Regions from separate parts of the Streptomyces ziwulingensis genome, predicted to be linked through region 3. Evidence: riboswitches for the same ligand, from Rfam matches in the RefSeq annotation. Region 3 holds a riboswitch; each other region holds the start of a gene.
What was found. Region 3 has a riboswitch for cobalamin ahead of ABEB00_RS27930 (energy-coupling factor ABC transporter permease). Riboswitches for the same ligand answer to the same signal wherever they lie in the genome.

Region 1 (4,121 bases), on a different contig from region 3:
AACGAGGTGAGCGCCGAGAAGAGCTGCATGACGGCCACCCCGGACAGCACGACGCGGTCGACGCTCCCGCCGAGCGTGTGGCTGAGCAGCAGCACCAGCCCGAAGGAGAGCAGGGCGCCGAAGAAGGCCCCGGCGGAGAGCGACACCGCTCCCCCGCCCACCCCGAGCACGATCACGGCGACCGCCCCGGTCGAGGCGCCGGAGGAGACGCCGAGCACGAACGGGTCGGCCAGCGGGTTGCGCAGCAGGGACTGCATGACCGCCCCGCACAGGGCGAGGCCCGCCCCGCAGACCGCGGCCAGCAGGGTGCGCGGCATGCGCAGGTCCCACACGATGCCGTCCCGCAGCGGCGGCAGCGTGGACTCGCCCAGCCCTAGGTGGGCGGCGACGGAGGCCCACACGTCGGCCGGGGAGATGTCGGCCGGTCCGATGGTCACCGCGACGGCCACCGAGGCGACCAGTGCGAGGAGTCCGCCGACGGTGAGCAGGGGCGTCCGGGCGCTTGTCACTTGACCAGCCCGAGGTCCCGCAGACCGGTGGCCACCTGCTCGATCCCCTCGACCGTCCGCAGGGAGGGGTTCATCGCCTGCCCGCTGAGCAGAACGTACCGCTTCTTCCTCACCGCCTCCAGGTTGCGCGTGGCGGGGTTGGTCTCCAGGAAGCGGATCTTCGCCTTCGCGGTCTCCGCGGTCTGGGACTTGCGGGTCAGGTCGCCGAGGACGATGACGTCGGGGTCACGGTCGGCGACGGTCTCCCAGTTGATCTGGGGCCACTCGTCGTGGGTGTCGGAGAAGACGTTCTCGGCGCCCACGGCGCGGGTGATGGCACCGGGGGCGCCGCAGCAGCCGGCGAGGTAGGGCGACTGGGAGTTGGCGAACCAGTACATGAGGGAGACACCGGAGGCGTCCAGGCCGTCCGTGGCCTCGCGCACCCGTTCCTTCAGGCCGGCCACGAGCTTGTCGCCGCGCTCCTCGACGCCGAAGGCGCGCGCCAGGTCATGTATCTCGCCGTAGACGGTGTCGAGGGTGAGCGGCGTGGAGCGGGAACCGTCGCCGGCGCTGTCGTTGTCCTTGCCCGCGGCGCAGTCGGACGGGGAGACGTACGTGGGCACGCCCAGTTTCTCGAACTGCTCGCGGGTGGCGACACCGCCGGTGCCGAGCGTGGAGACGAAGGAGGCGGTGACGAAGTCCGGTTCGGTGTCCAGGACCTTCTCGAAGGAGGGGGCGTTGTCGGCGAGGCGCGGCACCGAGGCGTTCGCCTTCTCCAGCCCCTTCAGCACCGGGTCGGTCCAGGTGGCGGTGGCGGCGAGGCGGTCCGCCAGGCCCAGGGAGAGCAGGATCTCGGTGGAGCCCTGGTTGAGGGAGACGGCGTGCCGCGGCGCGGAGTTCAGGGTGACCTCGTGGCCGCAGTTGCCGAGGGTGAGCGGGTAGCCGGTGGCGGCGGACCCGGCCGCCTCGCCGGCCGCCGTCCCGTCCGGGTCCTGGGCGGAGCCGCACGCGGTGAGCAGCGCGGCGGAGGTGAGCAGGAGCGCGACGGGGCGCACGGGGGAACGGAACACGGGAATGCCTCAGCTTTCGGGGCTCGGACGCGGAGCCTGGCCTACGGTCGACCTCCGCGCGGACGCGGAGGTGCCAGCAGGTCTTCGGACTCGGGTTCGTCCGGACGAGGCGCCTTCCCGGGAGGTGTGCGCCGGCGCGGTGTCCGGCGTGGTCTGTCCCAGTGGCTTCAGTGCCCCGCCCGTCCCCCTCACCGCTGCGCGTCAGTTCCGGATTCACACCGGATTCCCCGACCACGGATGTGGCACGACTGGCCTGCGCAGCGTACCAACCTCCCGGTCGGTGGCCTCGGGCGGCCCGGTCAGCCCGCGGTGACGGCGGCGAGCCGCGCCCGGACCCGGTCGGTGCCGGCGGCCGTGCGCAGGGGCGCGGCGACGGCACAACCGGGCAGGGTGGCCTTGGCCAGGGCGCCCAGCAGGGCGCGGGGGCCGCCGTCGAGGTAGGTGGTGAACCCGGCCCGGTGCAGGGCGTGCAGGGCCCGCGGGAAGGCGAGGGGTTCGGTGAGGTGGGCGGCCGCCGCGGTGCGCAGTTGGGCCGGGGTGCGGGCGGGGCGGCCGGCGGCGGTGTGCACGGCGAGCGTCGGGGGCCGCAGCGGCTGGCCGCGCAGAAGGGCCCGGAAGGCGCGGTGGACGTCGGTGAGGAGGGGGTGGTGGTAGGCGGTGCGGCTGGTGAGGGGGGTGGCGCGGTGGCCGCTGTCGAGGACCGCCCGCCGGGCCCGGTCCAGCGGGGCGGCGGGCCCGGCGAGGACGACCTGGGCGGGGGCGTTGTGGGCGGCGATCCGTACCTCGGACAGGCCGGAGGCGCGGAGCAGTTCCGCCGCGCGGTCGGCGGTCAGGTCGGTGGCCAGCATTCCGGCGGCGGGCAGCCCTGCGGTACGCAGCAGGCGGTCGCGGACCCGCAGCAGCCGGACTCCCTGGCGCACGGTGAGGACCCCGGCCGCGGTGAGGGCGGCGAGGTCTCCGACGCTGTGGCCGAGCACCGCGTCGACCCGGGTGCCGGTGTGGCGGGCGAGGCCGAGGAGCAGGGTGGCGGCGGCGACCGCGGCGGCGTAGGTGGCCAGGTCGAACCCGAGGGGGTCGGCGCGCAGGAGTTCCTCGGGGCCGGGTGCGCCCTCCTCGGTGAGGAGGGCGCCGACCGGCGCTGCGGCATCGCCCCGGCCCGCCGCGGCGGCGTCCGCGGCGGTGAGGACCTCGGCGACCGCGGGGACCTCGCGCAGGTGACGCAGGGCGCCCGGAAGGTAGGCTCCCTGCCCGGGACACATCAGCACCGTGCGCGGCCGGCCGTCCCCGGCGGCCGGTTCACCGGGGGACATCGACGATTTCCGACGGGGCGCCGCAGGGGTGGGTCATGAGGCGTTGGCGAAGGCCAGTGCGACGTTGTGGCCGCCGAAGCCGATGCTCGTGCTGACCGCCGCGAGCGGGCCGGACGGCAGCGACTCGGGGTGCCGGCCGACGACGTTCAGTTCGATGGCGGGGTCGACGCGTTCGAGGCTGCGGGTGGGCGGTGCGGTTCTCTCGCGCAGGGCGAGGACGGTGGTGACCGCCTCGATCGCCCCGGCGGCGCCCAGAGTGTGTCCGAGGGCCGCCTTGGGCGCGCTGACCGCCACGTCGTGCAGCGCCTTGCCGAAAGCCGTGTGCAGCGCCTGGGCCTCGCAGAGGTCGCCCACGGGTGTCGAGGTGGCGTGCGCGTTGACGTGCCGTACGTCCGCGGGCTCCAGTCCGGCGTCGTGCAGCGCGGCGCTCACCGCGGCGGCGCAGCCGGTGCCGCCGGGGGCGGGCTGCGCGACGTGGTGACTGTCGTTGGTGATGCCCGCGCCGGTCAGCCGGCAGTGCACGCGGGCGCCGCGGGCCGCGGCGTGCTCGGCGCTCTCCACCACGAGTATCCCGGCCCCCTCCCCCATCACGAAGCCGTCGCGGTCCGCGTCGAAGGGGCGCGAGGCCCGGTCGGGGTCCTCACTGAGCCGGGAGAGTGCCCGCAGGCGGGCGAACCCGGCGAAGACCAGCGGATGCAGTCCGGCCTCGGCGCCGCCCGCGACCACCACGTCGGCGCGGCCGTCCCGGATCAGTTCGAGGGCCTGGGCGACGGCCTCGGCGCCGGAGGCACAGGCGCTGACCGGGGTGTGCACCCCGGCCCTCGCGCCGACCAGCAGGCCGACCTCGGCGGCCGGGTGGTTGGGCAGCATGACCGGGATGGCCCGGGGGCTGACCCGGGCCGGACCGCCCGCCTCCAGCCGGCGGTTCTGCTCCAGGATGCTGAGGAGCCCGCCCAGCCCCACGCCGACGGCCACCACGACCCGGGAGCCGCGCTCGACGAGCGAGGGCCCGTCCGGCAGGCCCGCGTCCCGCAGCGCCTCGCGGGCCGCGACCAGCGCGAACTGTGCGGAGCGGTCACAGTGCGACACCTTCACCGGTGACAGCACCGAGGCGGGGTCGACGGCGGCCGGTGCCGCCGGATAGATCTGCGCGGGGCCGCCCGGCACCCCGTAGTCGACGCGTTCGACGCCGCACGCCCCCTCCAGGAGCGCCGTCCAGGTGGAGGGGACGTCACCGCCCAGCGCCGTGGTCA
Region 2 (4,121 bases), on a different contig from region 3:
CATGGGCGGTCTGATCGGCGCCGCCGTCGCCTCGGCCGGCGTCGGCGCGGTCCACGGCGACGTGCTCGTCACCAAGGTGCTGCTGCCGGCGATCGCCGCCCCGATCGTGGCGGGGGTCGCGGCGCTGCTCGGCGCCCGGCTGACCTACCGGCTCGGCCGCGGGGCCGACGGGAAGGCCGCCACCAAGGGCTACCGCGCCGGGCAGATCGCCTCCGCCGGCCTGGTCTCGCTGGCGCACGGCACCAACGACGCGCAGAAGACGATGGGCATCATCACCCTCGCCCTGGTGGCCGGCGGCGCCCTCGCCCCCGACTCCGACCCGCCGGTCTGGGTCATCCTCTCCGCGGGCCTGGCCATCGCGCTCGGCACCTACCTCGGCGGCTGGCGGATCATCCGCACCATGGGCAAGGGCCTGACCGACCTCCAGCCGCAGCAGGGCTTCGCCGCCCAGACCAGCGCGGCCACGGTCATCCTGGCCTCCTCCCACATCGGCTTCTCCCTCTCCACCACCCACTCGGTCTCGGGCGCGGTGATGGGCGCGGGTCTCGGCCGCAAGGGCGGCGTGGTGCGCTGGTCCACGGCGACCCGGATGTTCGTCGCCTGGGGTCTGACCCTGCCGGCCGCGGCCCTGGTCGCCGCGCTCGCCGAGTGGGTCTGCGGACTGGGCGGCTGGGGCACGGCGCTGGTCGCGGTCCTCCTCGTCGCCGCCAGCTTCGCGATCTGGCGGATCTCCCGGCGCGAGGTCGTCGACCACACCCACGTCACCGCCGCCGAGGAGCCCGGTGTCGTCACCGACGCCATCGCCGCGGTGTCCCCGCCGCCCCCGGCGGGCGTGAGCGAGGGCCTGACGGCGACCGTCCCGGCCCCCGCCGCCGTCCCCGCCGCCGGGTCCAAGGCCGCGTCGGCCGCCACCCCCGTCTGATCCCGCCCGGGCACGAAGGAAGAGAAGAGAACCACCATGCAGATCGACTGGGCAGCCCTCGGCTCCGTCTTCGGGGTCAGTCTCGTGATCACCGTGGCGCTGGTGTCCCTGTTCACCCTGGGCATCGCCGGCCTCTCCCGCCAGGAGCGGGCCACCGCCCGGGGCGGTTCCGCGGGCCTCGCGGTCACCGGCGCGTACGCCTGCTTCACGGCCTGCGCGGCGGCCGTCGCGTACGGGATCTACCTGATCGTCGCCTGACCGGCGCCATCCGCGACGAGGCGGGGTGCGAGCGGGCCCGGCCCGCTCGCACCCCGCCTCGCTGTGGGCCTTCGCACACTCCCCCCTCGCAGGTCAACGGCAAGTTGACGGGTGTTCGCGGGGCGTGGTGGACTGCCGAGGCCATGTACGGCGGCAGGAGAGGAAGCCCGGTGCGAATCCGGCGCGGTCCCGCCACTGTGACCCGGGGAGGAATCCCCGGGGAGTCAGGAACTCTCACCGCCGGTCTCTTCGAACCAGGGCGTGGACACCCTGAGTGAGGACACGACGCGATGCCCGGCTGCCCCGCGAGGTTCCGTTCCAGGTCTCTTCCCGACCGTGTGACCGGCTGAGCCCGTGCGTGCCGAACGCGTCTTCGCGTACGGCGCCGCCGCCGGCCTCCTCGGTGACCTGCTCCTCGGCGATCCCCGCCGCGGGCATCCGGTCGCCGCGTTCGGCCGCGCCGCCGGTGCCGTGGAGAACATCCTGTGGAGCGACCGCCGGGGGCGGGGCGCGCTGCACACCGCCGTGTGCGTCGGCGCGGCCGCGGCCCTCGGCGCCGGGTCCGCCCGCGCCGTGCGCTCCTCCCCCGCCGCCCGCGTCGCCCTGACCGCGGCCGCCACCTGGGCCGTCGTCGGCGGTACGTCACTCGTCCGCGAGGCCGGCGCCGTCGGGCGCGCGCTGGAGGCCGGCGACGTGGAGGCCGCCCGGGAGCGGCTGCCGCACCTGTGCGGACGCGACCCGCAGTCCCTGGACGCGGACGGGATCGCGCGGGCCGTGGTGGAGTCCGTCGCCGAGAACACCTCGGACGCGGTGGTCGGCGCGCTGGTGTGGGGCGCGGTGGCCGGGGTGCCCGGCCTGCTCGCCTTCCGGGCCGTGAACACCCTCGACGCCATGGTCGGTCACAAGTCGCCCCGGTACCGCCGGTTCGGCTGGGCCTCGGCCCGCCTGGACGACGTGGCGGGCTGGCCGGGGGCCCGGCTGACCGCCCTGCTCGCCGTCGCCGCCGGGGGCGACCCGAGGGGCGCGGTACGGGCCTGGCGCGCCGACGCGAGCGCCCATCCGAGCCCCAACGCCGGTCCCGTCGAGGCGTCCTTCGCGGGCGCCCTCGGGGTGCGGCTCGGCGGCACCCTGTCGTACGGCGGCCGGGTCGAGCACCGGCCGGTGCTGGGCGGCGGCACCGGGCGGGCCGTCCGGGTGAGCGACATCGACCGGGCCGTACGCCTCTCCCGCCGCGTGAGCTGGCTCGCGCTCGGCGTGTGCGCGGGCGCCCGCCTGCTCGGCCGCCGGACGCCCGTCCGCCGGCCGCCCGCGAAAGGACGGACGTCATGAACGGTGGCCTGCTCGTGGCCGGCACCACCTCCGACGCCGGCAAGAGCGTCGTCACCGCCGGGATCTGCCGCTGGCTGGTGCGGCAGGGCGTGAAGGTGGCGCCCTTCAAGGCGCAGAACATGTCCCTCAACTCGTTCGTGACCCGCGAGGGCGCCGAGATCGGGCGGGCGCAGGCCATGCAGGCGCAGGCGTGCCGCGTGGAGCCGACCGCGCTGATGAACCCGGTGCTGCTCAAGCCGGGTGGCGAGCGCAGCAGCCAGGTCGTGCTGCTGGGCCGGGCGGTCGGGGAGATGAGCGCCCGCGGCTACCACGGCGGGCGGCAGCGCGAGCTGCTCGGCACCGTGCTGGAGTGCCTGGCCGAGCTGCGGGGCACGTATGACGCGGTGATCTGCGAGGGGGCGGGCAGTCCGGCGGAGATCAACCTGCGCCGGACCGACATCGTGAACATGGGGATCGCCCGGGGCGCCGGGCTCCCCGTCCTCGTCGTCGGCGACATCGACCGCGGTGGCGTCTTCGCCTCCTTCTTCGGCACGGTGGCGCTGCTCTCACCCGAGGACCAGGCGCTGGTCGCCGGATTCCTGGTGAACAAGTTCCGGGGCGACGTCTCGCTGCTTGAGCCCGGCCTCGACATGCTGCGCGGCCTCACCGGCCGCCGCGCCTACGGTGTACTGCCGTTCCGGCACGGGCTCGGCATCGACGAGGAGGACGGGCTGCGGGTGTCGCTGCGCGGCACCGTCCGGGAGTCGGACACCGCCCCGCCGGCCGGCGAGGACGTGCTGCGGATCGCGGTCTGCGCGGTGCCGCTGATGTCCAACTTCACCGACGTGGACGCGCTGGCCGCCGAGCCCGGCGTGATCGTGCGGTTCGTGGACCGGCCGGCCGAACTGGCCGACGCCGACCTGGTGATCGTGCCGGGGACCCGCGGGACGGTCCGGGCGCTGGAGTGGCTGCGGGAGCGGGGCCTCGCCGACGCGCTCCGCGCCAGGGCCGCCGAACAGCGGCCGGTACTCGGCATCTGCGGCGGCTTCCAGGTGCTCGGCGAGCACATCGAGGACGACGTGGAGAGCCGCCGGGGACAGGTCGCCGGGCTCGGACTGCTGCCCGTGCGGGTGCGGTTCGCGGCCGGGAAGACCCTCGGCCGGCCGGTGGGCGAGGCCCTCGGCGAGCCCGTCGAGGGGTACGAGATCCACCACGGGGTCGCCTCCGTCGAGGGCGGGGAGCCGTTCCTGGACGGCTGCCGGGTCGGCCACACCTGGGGCACCCACTGGCACGGTTCGCTGGAGTCGGACGGCTTCCGGCGGGCGTTCCTGCGCGAGGTGGCCGCCGCCGCGGGCCGCCGCTTCGTCCCCGCCCCCGACACCTCGTTCGGCGCGCTGCGCGAGGAGCAGCTCGACCGGCTCGGCGATCTGATCGAAGAGCACGCGGACACCGACGCGCTGTGGCGGCTCATCGAGTCCGGCGCGCCGCAAGGACTGCCTTTCCTTCCACCTGGAGCGCCCGCATGAGCACTGTGCTGTTGTTGTCGACCGCCGACACGGACCTGTTGGCGGCCCGCGCGTCGGACGCCGCCTACCGGATCGGCAACCCGAACCGGGTCGACGTCCAGGACGAG
Region 3 (4,121 bases):
AGGGTGGTCAGGGCGGCGAGCAGCGCCAGGCTCGCGGCCGTGAAGCGGACCGAGACGCGGGACTCGGGCACCAGGACGCGCAGGGTGCCGTCGTAGCCGCGCCCGGCCAGCCCCGCCTGGAGCCGCGCCGCCCGGTCGAAGGCCCGCACGAACGCGGTCGCGGCCAGCCCGCCGAGCGAACGCCAGGCCGCCGCCCGCGTGGTGTGCCCGAGCCGCGCCGCCTGCGACCGGCGGACGCGCCGCACCGAGTCCAGGAGCAGGAAGCTCATCCGGTACGTCACCAGCGCGACGTCCACGACCGGTGCCGGCACCCCGGCCCGCACCAGCCGGGGCAGCAGGTCGGACATCGGGGTGGTGAAGGCGAACAGGAGCACCCCGAGGGACGCCGCCGAGGTGCGCAGCAGCAGCTCGGCGGCGCGGACCGGCCCGTCCGGGGCGGCGCCCACGAAACCGTCCGGGCCGCCGACCCGTACCAGCAGCGGCAGCGCGCCCGTCAGGCAGAAGCCCAGCGGCACCCGGTAGGCCCGCCAGAGCGCGCGCGGGGGGACACCCGCCGGGCCGAGCAGCACGGCCACCGCCGTCACCAGCACCAGCGCCGCCCCCGGCCAGGCCGGCAGGGAGATCGCGAGCACCGTGAGGCCCAGCCCGAGCACGGCCTTGTCCACGGGGTGGCGGCGGCGCCAGCGGCTGCTGTGCGCCGCCGCGTCGATCGGCAGCACTCAGGCGTCCTCGTGGACGTCGTGGGCGCCATGAACCTCGACCCCGTGAATCTCGGCCCCGCCGGCCCCGGGAGCCGCGTGGGTGTCCTGCCGGGCCGCCAGGGCCCGTTCCTCGCCCTGGCGGCGGCCCCGGCGCACCCCGAAGTAGTACGCCAGCACACCGGCGCCGAGCGCGGCCTGGAGGGCGAACAGCGCCGACTCGACCTCCCCGGAGGGTGGTTCGTACAGCGGCGAGAACCACGGCTCGTAGTCCGGGCTGATCTCGGTGATCGCCGTCTCCGCCTCGGCGTCCGCACCCGCGAACGGCTCCTCCTTGTGGTCGCCGAGGCCGAACACCAGCGGGAACACGGCGAGCGCGGCCACCGCGAGCAGCAGCAGTGCGTTGATCTTCGTGTGGCGCTTCACGGGGCCACCACCTCCTGCTTCTCGCCCTTCTCGCCCGTCTCGTCCTTCTCGCCGGTCTCGCTTTTCGCCGGTCGCGTCAGCAGCACGCCGAGGCGGGTCAGTTCGCCCTTGCTGGACTGCACCAGCAGCCGCATCACCAGCACGGTGAGCAGCCCCTCGCTGACCGCGAGCGGGATCTGCGTGACGGCGAAGATGGAGCCGAACTTGCCGAGCGCGCCCCAGAACCCGCTGCCCGGGTCGGGGAAGGCCAGCGCCAACTGCACGCTGGTCACGCAGTACGTGGACAGGTCGGCGACGAACGCGCCGAAGAACACCGCCGCCATCAGCGGCGCGTCGTAGCGGCGCAGCAGCCGGTAGACGGCGTATCCGGCCCAGGGGCCGACGATCGCCATGGAGAAGACGTTGGCGCCGAGCGTGGTCAGGCCGCCGTGCGCCAGCAGCAGCGCCTGGAACAGCAGGGTGATGGTGCCGAGCACCGCCATGATCGGCGGCCGGAACAGGACGGCGCCCAGCCCGGTGCCGGTGGGGTGGGAGCAACTCCCGGTCACCGACGGGATCTTCAGCGCGGACAGGACGAAGGTGAAGGCACCGGAGGCGCCGAGGAGCAGAGTGCTCTCCGGGTGCTCTCGGACCTCACGCGTGAGGGAGCGGACTCCGTGGACGACGAACGGCGCGGACGCGACACTCCAGGCGATCGCGTGCGCCGGAGGCAGAAAGCCCTCGGCTATGTGCATGGCTCAGCAGACCCTCTCCAGCACCTCGTGGATGGACGACGCGCCTTGGCCGGTCTCCTGGCTGACGGGTACCACCGCCCGTGCTCCGCCTTCCCGGACCAGGGGGACATCCCCTGGGACCCAGTGGCTGCCCCCGAGGGGGCCGGAGCCGGACTTCCCGATCACAGTGGCGAGGGCCGCACCGGTATCGCACCGATTTCCCGTTCACCAAGGCGTGGTGACAGTAGTGCGCCGACGGGGACGCTGACAAGCAGGTCCGCCTCGCGGGGCAGGCGGACGGGCCCGACGGGCCGGGTGCCAGATCAGCCGCGTCCGTCCCGTTCCAGCCGCCGGACCACCAGGTTGCGCACCCGCTGGGTCAGGGCCGTGGCGGAGGCCGTCAGGAAGACGAACGTGTACACGATCTGCACGACCGTGACCACGCGGGCCGACTGTCCCCGGGGGGTGATGTCCCCGTACCCGACGGTGGCGAGCGTGACGACGGTGAAGTACAGGCCGTCCAGGCGGGTGCGGAGCCCCGAGAACTGGCCCGGCTCCTTGGCGAGGGCGTAGTAGGCGGCCGCGAAGACGTGCAGGGAGAGCACCATCAGCAGGGCGATGGCGAGGCCGGGCCGGGTCTCGGGGCGGTCGGTGAGGACGTGCCGGACCTGGCGCAGCAGCAGCGCCGCCACCAGGGCGAGGACCAGCGTGAACACCACCCAGCTCACGACGGGCCGCTCGGGGCCCAGCCGGTCCAGGGGGAGCAGGAAGTACGCGGCGACCACGACCACCGCGACGGCCCCCCGCAGCAGCCACGGCCGTACCCACCGCCACGCGCCCCGGACCCGCCCCGGCGGGCCGGCGTCCCCGGTGGACCGCCCCCGCCCCCGCCCCGGCCCCGGTCCCGGCCCCCGGGTCACCGTGCCCCTCCCGCCTGCTCCGGCGGCCGGCCGCGCCGCATCAGCCGGGCGACGAGGAAGGCGACGACCGACGCGGTGACGATCAGCGGCGTCTGGTCGTGGGCGTCACCGCCCAGCAGCAGTACCGCCAGTACCGCGCCGGCCAGCGGCAGCCCGGTCACCGCCGACGCGGCGGCGGAGATGCCCAGGGCGAGGGCCGGTGTCGTACCGAGCCCCGGCAGGCCCGAGCAGGCCATGGCCGTCGCCGTGCCCAGCAGGACGGCCGGGAAGATCGGGCCGCCGCGCAGGCTGCCCAGCGCGATGCCCCAGGCCAGCCCCTTGCAGGCGACGAGCGCGAGCAGCGCGCCCACCGACCAGGCGTGCGGAGCCGCGGCGAGCTGGGCGAGCGCCGCCTGCCCGGAGAGCGCCGCCTCGGCCGGGGAACGTCCGGTGACCAGGGCGTAGACGGCGAGACAGCCCCCGACCGCCGTGGCGCACAGCACGGTCCGTGAGGCGGTGTTCCGGCGCGTCCAGGTCACCGTGGAGCGTCCCAGTTCCCGGCCCAGCGCGATCAGTACCGCGATCAGGGCCGCCACCGGCACGCCCCACAGGAAGTCGCCCGCGTCCGGGCCGGCCCGCGGCGGCAGGTCCTGGAGGGAGAGCGCGCCGATCTTCAGCCCGGTCCAGTCGCCGAAGCCGGTGAAGACCAGCGCTCCGGCCGCGCTGGCCAGCAGACAGGGCAGCAGCAGGGCGGCCAGCTTCGCGCCGGCCAGCCCGGCACCCTCGATGAGCAGGACCGCCGCGACCAGCGGGCCGCCGAGGATGGTGGAGATGGCGGCGGTCGAACCGGCCGTCGCGAGGACCGCGCGCACCTCCGGGTCGGGCGGGGCGGACCGGCGTACCGCGAGCAGCGCCAGCCCGCTGCCGACGGCCATCAGCGGCGCCTCCGGCCCGAGCACCACGCCCAGCGGCAGGCCGGCCAGCGCGGCCAGCACCGCTCCGGGCAGCGCCTTCGGGCCCACCGGCGCGCCGCCCAGCCCGTCCACCGGCAGATGGCCGCCGCCGCCCGGCATCCGGGTCACGACCGGCGCCAGCAGCAGGCCCGCCAGGGCCAGCGCGGGCAGCGGCCACCACCAGGGCGGACGGGCGTAGCCGGCCGCCTCGGGCAGCGAGGTCCACACCCAGTGCTGGAGCAGGTGCTGGAGCCCGACGAAGAAGAAGCAGGCGAGGGCCACCGGCACCCCCAGCAGGACGCACAGCAGCAGCAGCCGCAGGTAGCGGGGGTCGAGCACGGTCTCCCGCGGCGACCGCCCGGCCGGTGGCGCGGCCGCGTCCGACGGCGTGGTCATGGGCTCCTCCGCGTTCCCTCCGGGTCCGGTCAGTCA

Region 1: it holds a riboswitch for cobalamin, as region 3 does, so the genes downstream of both, ABEB00_RS14930 (ABC transporter substrate-binding protein) here and ABEB00_RS27930 (energy-coupling factor ABC transporter permease) in region 3, are expected to answer to the same signal.
Region 2: it holds a riboswitch for cobalamin, as region 3 does, so the genes downstream of both, ABEB00_RS13490 (cobalamin biosynthesis protein) here and ABEB00_RS27930 (energy-coupling factor ABC transporter permease) in region 3, are expected to answer to the same signal.

Annotation. Positions count from the first base shown of each region.
Region 1 covers NZ_BAABIG010000025.1:27,749-31,869, reverse strand. Annotated here, with positions in the region: gene ABEB00_RS14935 (FecCD family ABC transporter permease) at 1-509, opposite strand, end outside; gene ABEB00_RS14930 (ABC transporter substrate-binding protein) at 506-1,558, opposite strand; cobalamin riboswitch at 1,617-1,826, opposite strand; gene ABEB00_RS14925 (ACP S-malonyltransferase) at 1,858-2,868, opposite strand; gene ABEB00_RS14920 (beta-ketoacyl-[acyl-carrier-protein] synthase family protein) at 2,902-4,121, opposite strand, start outside.
Region 2 covers NZ_BAABIG010000023.1:51,652-55,772, reverse strand. Annotated here, with positions in the region: gene ABEB00_RS13500 (inorganic phosphate transporter) at 1-922, shown strand, start outside; gene ABEB00_RS13495 (hypothetical protein) at 959-1,180, shown strand; cobalamin riboswitch at 1,292-1,433, shown strand; gene ABEB00_RS13490 (cobalamin biosynthesis protein) at 1,535-2,509, shown strand; gene ABEB00_RS13485 (cobyric acid synthase) at 2,506-4,014, shown strand; gene cobN (cobaltochelatase subunit CobN) at 4,011-4,121, shown strand, end outside.
Region 3 covers NZ_BAABIG010000062.1:31,394-35,514, forward strand. Annotated here, with positions in the region: gene cbiQ (cobalt ECF transporter T component CbiQ) at 1-719, opposite strand, end outside; gene ABEB00_RS27925 (energy-coupling factor ABC transporter substrate-binding protein) at 720-1,124, opposite strand; gene ABEB00_RS27930 (energy-coupling factor ABC transporter permease) at 1,121-1,858, opposite strand; cobalamin riboswitch at 1,889-2,085, opposite strand; gene ABEB00_RS27935 (potassium channel family protein) at 2,161-2,649, opposite strand; gene ABEB00_RS27940 (voltage-gated chloride channel family protein) at 2,754-4,085, opposite strand.